One region of the Amycolatopsis stemonae genome, then DNA from elsewhere that is predicted to be linked to it. Evidence: riboswitches for the same ligand, from Rfam matches in the RefSeq annotation. Region 1 holds a riboswitch; the other holds the start of a gene.
What was found. Region 1 has a riboswitch for S-adenosylmethionine ahead of ACYVLJ_RS26185 (aminotransferase class V-fold PLP-dependent enzyme). Riboswitches for the same ligand answer to the same signal wherever they lie in the genome.
Positions count from the first base shown of each region.

Region 2: another riboswitch for S-adenosylmethionine. It lies ahead of thrC (threonine synthase); the one in region 1 lies ahead of ACYVLJ_RS26185 (aminotransferase class V-fold PLP-dependent enzyme).

Region 1 covers NZ_BAAGUJ010000007.1:198,340-205,307, forward strand. The annotation lists gene ACYVLJ_RS26160 (AsnC family protein) at 1-146, shown strand, start outside; gene ACYVLJ_RS26165 (RluA family pseudouridine synthase) at 143-1,072, opposite strand; gene lspA (signal peptidase II) at 1,069-1,704, opposite strand; gene ACYVLJ_RS26175 (hypothetical protein) at 1,728-2,345, opposite strand; gene ACYVLJ_RS26180 (hypothetical protein) at 2,350-2,928, opposite strand; gene ACYVLJ_RS26185 (aminotransferase class V-fold PLP-dependent enzyme) at 2,946-4,280, opposite strand; SAM riboswitch class IV at 4,320-4,434, opposite strand; gene ACYVLJ_RS26190 (M23 family metallopeptidase) at 4,541-5,149, opposite strand; gene ACYVLJ_RS26195 (potassium/proton antiporter) at 5,488-6,966, opposite strand.
Region 2 covers NZ_BAAGUJ010000019.1:134,428-141,395, reverse strand. The annotation lists gene ACYVLJ_RS42320 (DegV family protein) at 1-298, shown strand, start outside; gene ACYVLJ_RS42315 (helix-hairpin-helix domain-containing protein) at 464-1,189, shown strand; gene ACYVLJ_RS42310 (ComEC/Rec2 family competence protein) at 1,186-3,558, shown strand; gene thrC (threonine synthase) at 3,682-4,947, opposite strand; SAM riboswitch class I at 4,961-5,094, opposite strand; gene holA (DNA polymerase III subunit delta) at 5,231-6,211, shown strand; gene rpsT (30S ribosomal protein S20) at 6,278-6,538, opposite strand; gene ACYVLJ_RS42290 (DMT family transporter) at 6,869-6,968, shown strand, end outside.

The sequences.
Region 1 (6,968 bases):
CGCACAAGATCGGCGTCAACCCGGGCGAGACCCTGGGCGGCCACACGGTGTACGTCCTCCCGGAAGCGACGCGGGTGGTGTCGGTCCGCTGGAGCCCGCGGCCGGAGCCGGACGAGCGCACGCTGACCTGGTCGATCGAGGACTAATAGCTTTCTTCGCGCAGGATCTCCAGAGCCTTCGCCAGGTCGTCCGGGTACTCCGACTCGAACTCGACCCACCGGCCGTCCGCCGGGTGGGCGAACGCCAGCGTCTTGGCGTGCAGCCACTGGCGGCTCAGGCCGAGGTGGCGCGCGAGAACCGGGTCCGCGCCGTAGGTCAGGTCGCCGACGCACGGGTGCCGCAGCGCCGAGAAGTGGACGCGGATCTGGTGCGTGCGCCCGGTTTCGAGCTTGATGTGCGCGAGCGACGCCGCGCGGAACGCCTCGACGACCTCGTAGTGCGTCACACTCGGGCGGCCGCCCTGGACGACCGCGAACTTGTAGTCGTGGCGCGGGTGGCGGTCGATCGGGGCGTCGATCGTGCCGCGCGTCGGGTCCGGGTGTCCCTGGACGATCGCGTGGTAGCCCTTGTCGACCGTTCGTTCCTTGAAGGCGCGCTTCAGCACGGTGTAGGCGTGCTCGCTCTTGGCCACCACCATCACGCCGGTGGTGCCCGCGTCGAGCCGGTGCACGACGCCCTGGCGCTCGGCCGCGCCCGACGTCGCGATCCGCAGGCCGGCCGCGGCGAGGCCGCCGACGACCGTCGGGCCGGTCCAGCCCGGGCTCGGGTGCACGGCGACGCCGACCGGCTTCGAGAGCACGACGATGTCGTCGTCGTCGTGCAGGATCTGCATGCCTGCGACGGGCTCGGCGACGACCTCGACGGGGTTCGCGGGCTCCGGCAGCGTGATCTCCAGGAGGCCGCCGCCGGAGAGCCGGTCGGACTTGCCCGCCGGACGGCCGTCGAGCAGCACGTCGCCGGCCTCGGCCAGCTCCGCGACGACCGTGCGCGACAGGCCGAGCAGCTTCGCGAGGCCGGCGTCGACGCGCATCCCGTCGAGCCCGTCGGGCACCGGGAGCATCCGCGCGCTCACGCCTGTTCCTCCTGCTGCTGCTTCTTCTTGTCCTTGGTCGACGTACCGTCGTAGTCCTTGCCCAGCAGGGAAAGCAGCACGATCAGGGCGCCGCCGACGCAGATCGCCGAGTCGGCGATGTTGAAGATCGCGAAGCCCTTGCCGTTCGGCGCGAACGCCGAGATGAAGTCGACGACGTGGCCCTGCAGCCCGCCCGGCGCGCGGAAGATGCGGTCGGTCAGGTTGCCGGTGGCCCCGGCGAGCACGAGGCCGAGGCCGATGGCCCAGCCGATCGAGCGCAGCCGCCGCGACAGCCAGACGATCGCGATGACGACGGCCAGCGCGACCAGCGCGAGCACCCACGTCATACCGGTGGCCATCGAGAAGGCCGCACCCGGGTTGCGGATCACCTGCAGGTAGATCAGCCCGCCGAGGATGCGGACCGGCTCCTTGCCCTCCAGGTTCGCGGTGACGAGGTTCTTCGTCACCAGGTCGATCACCCAGAACACGACCGCGACGGCGAACACCCAGCCGACCCGGCGCTTCGGCAGGGGCTTGGCCGGGGCTTCCGGCGTCTCCGGCCCGGCTTCGGGCGGCGCCTCGGCGGCGTCGGGTTCGGTGTCGGGTTCGGAGTGGCTGGGCTCGGTGCTCACGGCTCCATTGTCCACGGCCCTGGTCAGGGCGCCCCGGCAGTGTCGCGGGGACGCAGCAGGAGGGCGGCGAACGCGACGGCGAAGAGCACCCCCGCGGCGGCGAGCGCACCGGCGACCGGAGGCAGGAAAACGACGGTGAGCAGGGCGAACACCACGGCGACGGCCAGCAGGAGCAAGCTGCGCTCGAACCCGGCCAGCAGGACGAGCCCGAGCGTGGCGATCAGGGGCCCGCGCACGTCGCCGTCGAGCCGGAACTGCAGCGCGCCGACCAGGTCGAGCACGGGGACGGCGGCCAGGGCCCCGAGCGTCCCGAGCACGAACCGGCCGGTCCGCGGGGACGTGCCGAGGCGGCGCAAGCTCAGCCAGTACCACCCCGCCGCGACGAGCACGACGGACGCGAGCCCGGCGAGCCAGCCGAGGGCGGCCGGGTGCACGGCCGTGGCAGTGGTGGCCGCGGACAGCCCGGTCCCGCCGACGCCGCCGGTGCCGTACAGCTGGTTGTCCGGGGTCATCGGGACCGCGTACAAGGAGACGAACGAGCCGGTCACCGGGGTGTCCGGCACCAGCTCGACGACCACCATGACCAGCAGCGCGAAACCCAGTGCGGCCACCGGGAACCAGGACCGTCGGACATCCCCCATCGGGTCAGGGTATCGCCCGGGGCCGGAGCACGGCGGCGAAAGCGGCGGCGATCAGCACCGCCGCCGACAGCAGCGCACCCGCCGGCCCCGCCGGCAGCACCACCGCGAGCACCGCGAACGCGACCGCGGTGAGCAGGACGAGCAGGCTGCGCTCGTACGCGGCGAGCACCAGCAGACCGAGCGTGGCCAGCAGCGGTCCGCGCAGCCCGTCGGCGAGCCGGAACTGCCACGACCCGACCAGGTCGAGCAGCGGGACGGCGAGCAGCGCGCCGGCCGTGCCGAGGACGAACCACCCGGTGCGGACGGGCCGCAGGACGACCGCGTACCAGACGGCCGTGCCGAGCACCGCCACGCCGAGCGCGACCTGCCACGCCGGCCCGGCCGGCAGCCCCGGCCCGGGGGTGAACAGCGGATCCTGGGTGAGGAACTGCAGGGCGCCGTACCCGGCCGGCTGCGGGCGGAGCAAGACGTCGGGGGACTGCCACTCGGCCGGGCTGCGGCGGGCCCGCAGCTGTGCCGCCACCATGCCGAGCTGGGCGAACCCCAGCAATGCCACCGGAAACCAGTACCGCCCTCGCCCCATCGGCCCAGGTTAGCCCCTCAGCAGAAGGGCGGCAGCTCCCGCGGGTCGCCGACCGGGGCCCAGCGGCCGTCCACCTTCGCGTACTCCCAGCGGGCGCCGCGCGCGACGATCTGGCGCAGGGCCAGCACAACGCGGTCGACGTGCTCCTCGGTGCTGCCCAGCCCGAGGCTGACGCGGACCGCCTGCTGCCCCTCCCCGCCGGTGACGCCGATGAGGCGCTTCGCCGCGATGTGGGCGCAGAACGCGCCGTCGCGCACGCCGATGCCGTACTCGGCCGACAGCACGGCCGCCAGCCAGCCCGGGTCGAAGCCGTCGACGACGAAGCTGACCGTGCCGACGCGGTCGACCGGCGCGTCGAACAGGCGCAGCTCGGCGCAGCCCGGGATACCCTCGAGTCCCTTGCGCAGCCGGGAAAGCAGGGCCTGTTCGTGCGCCACGACGACGTCCCAGTTCTCGCTGAGGGTTTCGCACGCGACGCCGAGCGCGTACACGCCGACGGTGTTCGGCGAGCCCGCTTCGTGGCGCTCCGGACCGGTGTTCCAGACCACCGCGTCTTCGGTGACGAGCTTCGTCGCGCCGCCGCCGGCGAGGTACGGCCGGGCGGCGCGCAGCCAGTCGGCGCGGCCGATCAGCGCGCCCGCGCCGAAGGGCGCGTACAGCTTGTGGCCGGAGATGGCGACGTAGTCGACGTCCAGGTCCCTGACGGAGATCCGCCGGTGCGGGGCGAGCTGCGCGGCGTCGAGCGCGACGCGGGCGCCGTGCTTCCTCGCCACGGCGGCGATTTCGGCGACCGGGAGCAGCTCACCGGTCACATTGGACGCTCCGGTGACGACGACCAGCCGCGGCCCCTGCGGCGCGTCCGCGAGCGCTTCGTCCACAGCGGACACCGCGGCGAGACGCGTGCGCGGGGTCGGGATCCGCCGGACGTTCGGGCCCTGCCACGGCAGCAGCGCGGCGTGGTGCTCGGTGTCGAACACGATCACCGTGGTGTGGCGGGGAAGGCTGCGCGCGAGCAGGTTGAACGAGTCGGTGGTGTTGCGGGTGAACACGACCGTGTCCGTCCGGCGGGCGTCGACGAAGCGGCGCAGGACGTCGCGAGTGCGTTCGTAGAGCTTGGTGGAGACCTGCGACGCGAAGCCGGCGCCGCGGTGGACGCTGGCGTACCAGGGCAGGAACTCGTCGACCTTGGCGCGGACGGCGTCGAGGCACGGGGCGCTCGCGGCGTGGTCGAGGTTGGCGTAGCCGATGGTGTCCCCGGTGACGAGCGGGACCCGCAGCGCGGCGCCGGCGACGGCCGGGATGCCTTGCGCGGCAGGGGTGATCGCGGTGGTGCGGTCGAGGGCGAGAGTCATCGGGGTGCCTCCTCGGCGGTCCGGGGGACCCCGGCGAGGGGCCCGCGCTTGCCCGTCGCACGACGCGACCGGCCCGGTCTTCACCCGGGGCACCCCACCGCGGTAGGAGGGTTGCCGGCCAGCAAGCCGGGGCTTCGCGCTGGCACTCATGACCTGGCACAGAAGGTAACCGAGAACGCGCCCGGCGGCCAACCCCCGGCTCACATTCTGAGACGCCGCTCACAGCCGACGCCGGACGTTTCCCGCGTCGTTCGCGCTGGTCAGAGCTTCGCGCGGAAGTGCCCCGGCAGCTGCGTGACCGCATGGTCGGAGAGGTGCGTCGCGGTGCCCGCGTACTGCTCGGCACCCGCGGTGAACAGCCAGCCGCCGATGGTCTTGCCGTCGACGGGCTCGCCGTGGGCCGCCGCCGAGGCGTCCGGCAGGGTCCAGAGCGTGAAGTGCACGTGGGCACCGGTGCTGCTGCCGCCGCAGGGCAGCGCGTTGCCGGTCGACCCGAGCACGGCACCGGCCTCGACGTGCTCGCCGTCGCTGACCTTGATGCCTTCCATGTGGTAGTACCCGGTCCGCCAGCCGCCGGCGTGGTCGATGGTCACCCAGTCGCCACCCGCGCAGTGCTGCAGGCGGACGGTGCCGGCGAGCGGCGCGCGGACGGTCCGGTCGGCCGGGCTGAAGTCGATGGCGTTCTCGACGCCGGTGCTGCCGTCGTCGGAGTGGATACCGGCGGAGTAGACCTGCTGACCGGCCTTGAACGGCAGGGCGAGCGCGGGGAACGGCGCGACTTCGGCGGTCGCGGCCGGCGCCGAGACGAGCCCGAGGGCGGTCGTGACGGCGGCGACCAGGAGCGCCCCGCGAACGTGCAGTTTCGTCACCCTGCGTACTCCTTTGGCCTAACGCTCACCCATTCGAACTAACCCGATCGAGCGCACAGTAGGCCAAAGGTTGGATCACTGGGAAGATCACGTGAGATTTTCGTGAGGCGCCCCTCACCCTTGCGGGAAAAGATCACCAGGTCGGCACTGAGACCGGACAAGGACCGGACAAGCGCTGTTCACGGCCTTGCCCTGCCGAAAACGGCATCACGCGTGACGGGGCGGGCATCACGCGTGACGGGGCGGGCATCACGCGTGATTGGAGGGGCATCACGCGTGAGTGGGGGGCGACACGAAGTCGTCCGACCGGTCACGTCGCGGGGGCGACCACGAACGGGCTAACGGCCCGACTCGCCCTTCCAGCGGGCCAGGCGGCCGGCGCGGTCCACCGCGCGGATCCGGCGCTCGGCGGCGTCGCGGACGCCGCTCGTCGTGACCACCAGCAGCTGGTCGTTCTCCTGCAGCCGGCTGGTCTTCTGCGGGGTGAAGCCGGCGCCTTCGCGCACGACCAGGCTGACCGTCGCGCCGGTCGGCAGGCGCAGCTCGGACAGGTACACGCCGTGCAGCTTCGACCCGGGCTGGATGCGGACCTGCAGCAGCTCGGCACCCAGCTCGTCCAGTGGCGCGGAGTCGACCTCGATCTCGTGCGCCTCGGACTTCTTGGCCAGCCCGAGCCGGCGCCCGAGCGGCCCGAGCGTCGCGCCCTGCACCAGCGTCAGCACGATGACCAGCACGAACACCGCGTCGACCAGCCGTTGCGCGCCGGGCACCCCCTCCGACAGCGGGATCATCGCGAGCACGATCGGGACCGCGCCGCGCAGCCCGGCCCACGACAGGAACGCCTGTTCCCGCCACGGCAGCCGGAACGGCAGCACCGAGAGCACGACGGAGATCGGCCGCGCCAGCAGCAGCACGACGGCCCCGGCGACCAGGCCCGGCACGATCGTCTCGAACAGCCGGCCGGGCGAGGCGAACAGCCCGAGCAGCACGAACAGCCCGATCTGCGCCAGCCAGCCGAGGCCTTCGGCGAACGACAGCGTGTCCGAGCGGTGCGGCAGCCGCGAATTGCCCAGCACCAGCGCGGCGACGTAGGTGGCGAGCAGCCCGGACGCGTGCAGCAGCTGGCCGGAGGAGTACGCCACGACGCACACCGCGACGGTGGCCAGCGGGTAGAGGCCGGTCGCCGGCAGCGCGGCCCGGCGCAGCGCGATGCCGCCCAGCCAGCCGAACCCGAGCCCGATGGCCAGGCCCGCCGCGAGCTCGTAGACCACCAGCAGCGGCAGCGTCCAGTCCACAGTGGTGCCGGCGGCGAGCACGACGACGGCGATGTACGCCGGTGCGTCGTTGATGCCGGACTCCAGCTCCAGCGCGCCGACCAGGCGTTTCCCGATCCCGGCGGTGCGCAGCACGGAGAACACCGCGGCCGCGTCGGTCGAGGCGAGCACGGCGCCCCACAGCAGGGCGAACCGCCAGTCCAGGCCGAGCAGCCAGTGCAGGGCCGCGCCGGTGACCGCGACGCTCACCGCGACGGCCACTGTGGACAGTGCGATGCCGAGGCCCAGCGCGGGTTTCACGGCCGACCACCGCGTGGTCAGCCCGCCTTCGGCGAGGATCATGACGAGCGCGGCGAGCCCGAGCGACTGGGTCAGGCCGGGGTTGTCGAACCGGATGCCGAAGCCGGCTTCGCCGAGCACGACGCCGATCGCGAGGTACAGCAGCAGCGAGGGCAGGCCGAGCCGGATCGAGACGCGCACGGCGAGCACGGAGGCGAGGAGCACGACGCCGCCGACGCCGAGCAGGACCGGAAGCTGGTCCATGC
Region 2 (6,968 bases), on a different contig from region 1:
GGTGCTGCACATGTCGGACGGCCGGATCCTGCCGCTGGAGAAGGTCCGCACCATGAACCGCGCGCTCGCGCGGCTGGTCGAGCTCGCCGCTCAGGCCGCGAAGGACGACGACGTCGAGCTCGCCGTCCACCACCTCGCCTCGCCGGAGCGGGCGGTCGAGCTGGCGAACCGCCTGGAGGAAGCGGTGCCGCGCTCGGCGGGCTGCGTGGTCTCCGAACTGGGCGCGGTGATCGGGGCGCACACCGGGCCCGGCGTGCTCGGCGTGGTCGTCCAGCGGGCGGTGCCCTCCCGCCGGTAGCCGCGGCCGGGTGGCGCGCCGAACCCTCCAGCATGCCACCCGGGTACGACGGAAACGGCCGTTCCCGGGCCGGGCCGGAGGGATCCATCCCCATCACCCCGGTTGTCCACAGGACGCGGCGGCACCCCTGTCGGACGCCTCCCCGCGGGCCCTAACGTCGATCGTGTGTTCGAGCAGCCCGCCCGGGATCCGGGCCCTCCCGTCAACGACCGGCTCGCCTGGCTGGCCGACCAGCTCTCGCCCGACGCGACCACCGTCGGGCCGGGCGGCCGGCTGGTCCGGCGCTGGCTGCCGAGCGGCCCGGCCGGTGCCGGCCGCCGCCGGTGGGCGTTCGCCGGTGTCCTCGCGGCGGTCGTGGTGATCGTCCTCGGCTCGGTCGCGCTCCTCGGGGGCCGTCCGGTGCCCGAGCCGCCACCTGCGCTCCCCAGCGCGAAACCGGCGAGTGAGGCATCGGCCCGGGCCGCACCCCAGGCCGGCCTCGTCGTCAGCGTGATCGGCCGCGTGCGGTCGCCCGGTCTCGTCACCGTCCCCCAGGGCGCCCGCGTCGCGGACGTGCTGCGGGCGGTCGGCGGCGCCGAACCCGGCGCGGACCTGAACGCGCTGAACCTCGCCCGCCGGGTGACCGACGGCGAACAGCTCGCGGTCGGGATCCCGGCACCGGCACCACCCGCCGGCCCGGGCGGCGCCCCGGCGGGCGGCAAGGTCGACCTCAACGCGGCCAGCGCGGACCAGCTGGACACGCTGCCGGGCGTCGGCGAGGTGACGGCCCAGCGGATCGTCCAGTGGCGCACCGACCACGGCGGCTTCACGAAAGTCGAGCAACTGCGCGAAGTCTCCGGGATCGGGGAAAGCAAGTTCGAGAAACTCCGTGGGCAGGTGACGGTCGGATGAGCACCCTTCCCCCGATCGACACCCGCCAGGACATGCGCCTCGTCCCGGCGGCGCTGACCTGCTGGCTCGCGGCGCTGGGCGGCCTGCTGCTGGGCTGGTGGACGGCGGTCGCCGTCGGCCTGGTCTCGGCGGTGCTCGCCGGGCTGGTGCTCTGGCGAGCGCGGGGGCGGCCGCGAGTGCTCGGTGCGGCGGCGGCGCTGCTCGTGCTGGGGCTCGTCGCCGCCGGTCCGGTCGCCTGGCGGATCCGCGGCGCGCAGGCAGACGACCTGCGCGCCGCGGCCGGGGACGGGCTGCCGGCGGCCTTGCGGGTCGTCGTCACCGAACGCCCGAAACCCGTGCGCAGCGCGGGGTACGCCGATCAGCAGGCGGGTGCCCGGTCGGTGGTGCTGACCGCCGACGTCCGCTCGGCGTCGGTCGACGGCCGGCCGGTCTCGTCGTCCGGACGCGTCCTGCTGCTGGCACCGGTCGCGCAGTGGGCGGCCCTCGTGCCGGGCCAGGACGTGACGGCCACCGGCATGCTGCTGCCGCCGCGCGGTGCGGACCTGACCGTCGCGGTGCTGTCCGTCCGCGGCCCGCCGGGGGAGCCCGGCCCGGCGCCGTGGTGGCAGCGGGCGGCGGCCGGCCTGCGCGCCGGTCTCCACGACCTGTGCCAGGTCCTGCCGGACGAACCCGCCGGCCTGATACCGGGACTGGTCCTGGGCGACACGAGCGCGTTGTCGCCGCGGGTCGAGCAGGAGTTCGTCACCGCGGGACTCGCCCACCTGACCGCGGTCAGCGGGGGAAACCTCGCCGTGGCGTGCGGAGCCGTCCTGCTCCTGCTGCGCTTGCTGCGGCTCGGCCCCAGGCTGTCGGCGGTCGCCGCCGGCGTGTGCCTGGCCGGGTTCCTCGTGCTGGTCGGCCCGGAACCGAGCGTGCTGCGGGCCGGGGTGATGGCGGCGGTCGCCCTGCTGGCGCTGGCGCTGGGACGGCGGGGTTCGGCGTTGCCCGCGCTGGCGTTCGCGGTGTGCGTGCTCGTGGTGGCGGATCCCGCCATGGCGACGGACTTCGGGTTCGCGCTCTCGGTGTTCGCCACCGCCGGGCTGGTCCTGCTCGCGCCCCGCTGGGCCGGCGCGCTGGTCCGCCGCGGCGTCCCACCCGGGTTCGCCGAAGGGCTGGCGATCCCGCTGGCGGCGTTCCTGGTGACGGCGCCGGTCATCGCGGGCATGGCGGGTTCGGTGAGCCTGGTGTCGGTGCTGACGAACGTCCTCGCCGCGCCCGTGGTGGCGCCGGTGACGGTGCTCGGCGTGCTGGCCACGGTCACCGGTCCCTGGTGGCCGGGCGCCGGGAAGGTCTTGGTGCACCTGGCCGGTCCGGAGGCCGAGTGGCTGATCACGGTGGCGCGTCACGGTGCCCGGGCGCCCGGGGCGGTCGTGCCGTGGCCGGGTGGCTGGTCAGGTGGGCTGCTCGCCGCCGCCGTCCTCGCGGTGCTGGTCCTGGCGGCCCGGCGTCGTCGCGTGCGGCTGGCGATGGCCGTGCTGGTGGTCGGCGCCCTGCTGGTGTTCGTGCCGGTCCGGGTGCTCGCGCCGGCGTGGCCCCCGCGGAACTGGGCGATGGTCGAGTGCGACGTCGGCCAGGGCGACGCGGTCGTGCTGGCGACCGCCGAGCCCGGGCGGGCGGTCGTCGTCGACACCGGGCCCGAGCCGGGGCCGGTCGACGAATGCCTGCAGCGGCTGGCCGTCGACCGGATCCCGCTGCTGGTGCTGAGCCACCTGCACGCGGACCACATCGGCGGGCTCGCGTCGGTCTTCGACGGCCGGGCGGTGGGCGGTGTCGCCGTCGGCCCCGGGCGGGCGCCGGAGTGGGCGTGGCGCCAGGTGGCGGCGGAGGCGGAGCGGCAAGCAGTGCCGCTGGTGGAGCTGAGCCCGGGGGAGAAGCTGGCGTGGCCCGGGCTTTCGCTCGACGTGCTCGGCCCGCGTTACGTCCCGGCCCGCTCGGCCGGTCAGCAGGACGGCACCACGATCAACAACAGCTCGGTGGTCCTGCGCGCGGAAACCCCGGCGGGCCGGGTGCTCCTGACCGGCGACGTCGAACTGGCGGCGCAGGCGGACCTCTTGGCCGACGTCGGCGACCTGAAGGCGGAGGTGTTGAAGGTGCCCCACCACGGTTCGCGCTACTCGCTGCCGTCGTTCCTCGCGGCGGTGGCCCCCCGGATGGCGTTGGTCAGCGTGGGCGCGGGCAACACGTACGGCCACCCGAGCAAGTCCACAATGGACAGCCTGACGGCGCTGGGCGCCCTGGTCACCCGGACCGACGTGGACGGCGACACGGCGGTGGTCGCGGGCCCGGCGATCGTCCGCCGGGGCGAGCCACGCGGTCCGCCGCGCCGGTGAGCCCGGCGGCCACCGGGAGCGTGGCCGGGCGAGGAGCACCCCGGCCGATGAACCGCCCACCGCGCGAACGGAAGGAGGCCATGGCGCCGGGGCGGGCACGCGGGCTCGCCCCGGCTGCGGACGTCAGTAGCCGAGGGCCTCGTTCACGGCCTTGGCCGACGGGGGCACGGTCGCCTTCGGGCCGATGTGGTTCTCGACCGCGTCGAGGGTCTTGAGGCCGTCGCCGGTGATCAGGAGGACCGTCTCGGCGTCCGGGTCCAGCTTGCCCGTCTCGACCAGCTTCTTCGCCGTGGCAACGGTGACCCCGCCGGCCGTCTCGGTGAAGATGCCCTCGGTGCGGGCCAGCAGACGGATGCCCTCGACGACCTCTTCGTCGGTGACGTCCTCGATCGCGCCGCCGGTGCGGTTGACGATGTCGAGCACGTACGGGCCGTCGGCCGGGTTGCCGATCGCCAGCGAACGGGCGATCGTGTCCGGCTTCACCGGCTGGACCACGTCGTGGCCCTCGCGGAACGCCGTCGACACCGGCGAGCAGCCCGTGGCCTGGGCGCCGAACACCTTGTACGGGCTGGCGTCCACGAGACCGAGCTGGCCCAGCTCGCGGAAACCCTTGTCCACCTTGGTCAGCTGCGAACCGGAGGCGATCGGCACGACGATCTGCGGCGGGATGCGCCAGCCGAGCTGCTCGGCGACCTCGAAGGCCAGCGTCTTCGAGCCTTCCGAGTAGTACGGCCGGACGTTCACGTTCACGAACGCCCACTTCGGGTGCTCGCCGGCCAGCTCGGTGGCGAGGCGGTTGACGTCGTCGTAGTTGCCGTCGACGGCGATCAGGTCGCCGTCGTACACCGCGGTGGTGAGGATCTTGGCGCGCTCGAGGGTCTTCGGGATCAGCACGACCGACCGCCAGCCCGCGCGGGCCGCGGCGGCGGCCGTCGCGTTGGCCAGGTTGCCGGTCGACGGACACGCGAGCACCTCGAACCCGAACTCGCGCGCCGCGGCCAGGGCGACGGCGACGACGCGGTCCTTGAAGGAGTGCGTCGGGTTGCCGGTGTCGTCCTTGACCCACACGCGCTTGAGGCCGAGCTCCTTCGCGAGCCGGTCGGCGCGGATGAGGCGGGTCGCGCCGGGCTCGGTGTTCGGGATCTCTTCGACGTTGGACGGCACCGGGAGGAGCTTCTTGTAGCGCCAGATGTTCTTGGGGCCGGCCTCGATGTCCTCACGGCGGACGCGGCCGAAGTCGTAGGCGACCTCGAGCGGCGAGAAGTCCTCGGCGGAGACGAACTCGGGGGCGAGCGGCTGCCGGTGGCCCTCTTCCTTCGACACCAGTTCGACGGCGGGACCGAGATCCGGGGTCTTCGTGGTGGAGGTCGTTCCGAGGGTGGCGGTCATCGCGAGGTTCCTTTCCTCATCTGCCCCGCCGAAGCGGGCCGGAATTGGCACCGTGGTCGTCAGCTACCCCGCGATCGCGGGATGACGGGCTGTACGCCGGTTGCCGGGGCTTCGTCGGGCCGTTCCCTCTGCCCCTCTGGATGAGCGGTATTCGGTTGTCGGTGCGCGCGAGTCAGCGCGCCGCCTCGAGGACACCGTACGACATGGCGGTCACGCTGTGCCATGGTGGCTGCCCGACATCACCGGAGCGGGGGCACGAAGGAGCAAGTGAGAGGATTCGTCCGTGACCGCGCAAGCCACCGCCCCGGCCCCGCTGCACCTGGTGCTCGGCGAGGAAGAACTGCTGATCGAGCGGGCCGTCCGCGAGACGCTCGGCGCCGCCCGCGCCGTCGACGCGACGGCCGAGCTGACCCGCGTCCGGGTGTCCGAACTCACAGCGCCCGAGCTCGCCGAACTGGTCAGCCCGTCGCTGTTCAGCGAAGGCCGTGTGATCGTCCTGGAGTCGGCGCAGGACATCTCGCAGGAGCTGGCCGACGCCGTCGCGTCGTACCTGAAGGACCCGGCGGACGGTGTCGTGCTGGTCGTCGTGCACACCGGCGGGGGCCGCAGCAAGGCGGGCAAGTCGCTGCCGGCCGCGCTCAAGAAGGCCGGCGCCGAGGTCACCGAGTGCCCGAAGCTGACCAAGCCGGCCGAGCGCGAGCAGTTCGTGCGGCACGAGGTGCGCCGGGCGGGCGGCAAGATCGACCCGGCCGGGGTGGCCGCGCTGATCGACGCCGTGGGCTCCGACCTGCGGGAACTCTCCTCGGCGGCCGGTCAGCTGGTGGCCGACACGGGCGGGACGGTCGACGCCGACGCGGTCCGCCGCTACCACCGCGGCCGCGCCGACGTGACCGGGTTCGCGGTCGCGGAGAAGGCGGTCGGCGGCGACCGCTCGGCGGCGCTGGAGTCGCTGCGCTGGGCGATGCAGCTGGGCGTCCCGCACGTCCTGGTGGCCGACGCGCTGGCCGACGCGGTCCGGACGATCGCCCGCGTGTCCGGCGCGGGCCGGGGCAACCCGAATCAGCTGGCGGGCGAGCTGGGCATGCCGCCGTGGAAGATCCGCAAGGCGCAGGGCCAGTCGCGCGGCTGGAACCCCGACGGCCTGGCGACGGCGATGCGCGTGGTGGCGAGGCTGAACGCCGAGGTCAAGGGGGTGGCGGCGGACCCGGGCTACGCGCTGGAGCGAGCCGTGCTGGAGGTGGCGGCCGCCAAGGGCGATCGGTGACGACGAGCGTGTCCGGGCATGAAAAAGCCCCGGCCGGAGCCGGGGCTTTCCCAGAAATCAAGCGGCTCAGAGCGCGTTGACGCGCTTCGCCAGCGCCGACTTCTTGTTGGCGGCCTGGTTGGCGTGGATGACGCCCTTCGAGACGGCCTTGTCCAGCTTCTGGGCGGCGTCGCGCTGCAGCTCGACGGCCTTGGCCTTGTCGCCGGCCTCGGCGGCTTCGCGGACCTTGCGGATCGCGGTCTTCACCGAGGACCGGATCGCCTGGTTGCGCTGACGCGCCTTCTCGTTCGTCGTGATGCGCTTGATCTGCGACTTGATGTTGGCCATAGGGCAACTCCTGTTTCACTCGGTGAGATTCGCCGCCGCGCTCCTGTGGCCCCGCTCGGAAGCGGGTTTCCTCCATGACGGAATGCCGCACGGGCAACGAGCGACCACTTTAACAGCCGCGCCGCGCGCGTCCGGAACCGGGAGTACGGTGGGGCGGAGTCAGTGCCTAGGGTTCCGTCGCCGGTCCGCGCTCCCCGCACCACACAACCAGGACCGGCGGGTCTGGTCCGAGCGGCACCATCGGCGGGCCCGGACGGCCGGTCGTTCATCTGACGGGGCAAAAGCCTGGAGGACCCGGTTTTCGCGCGCGCGAAAACCCGAAGGGGTCCCGTGAACGCCACTGCTCTGTCCTTCGTCCTCGTCGCGGCCGTCGTGCACGCCGCGTGGAACCTCGCCGCCAAGCGGATCTCCTCCGGCGGCACCCAGTTCG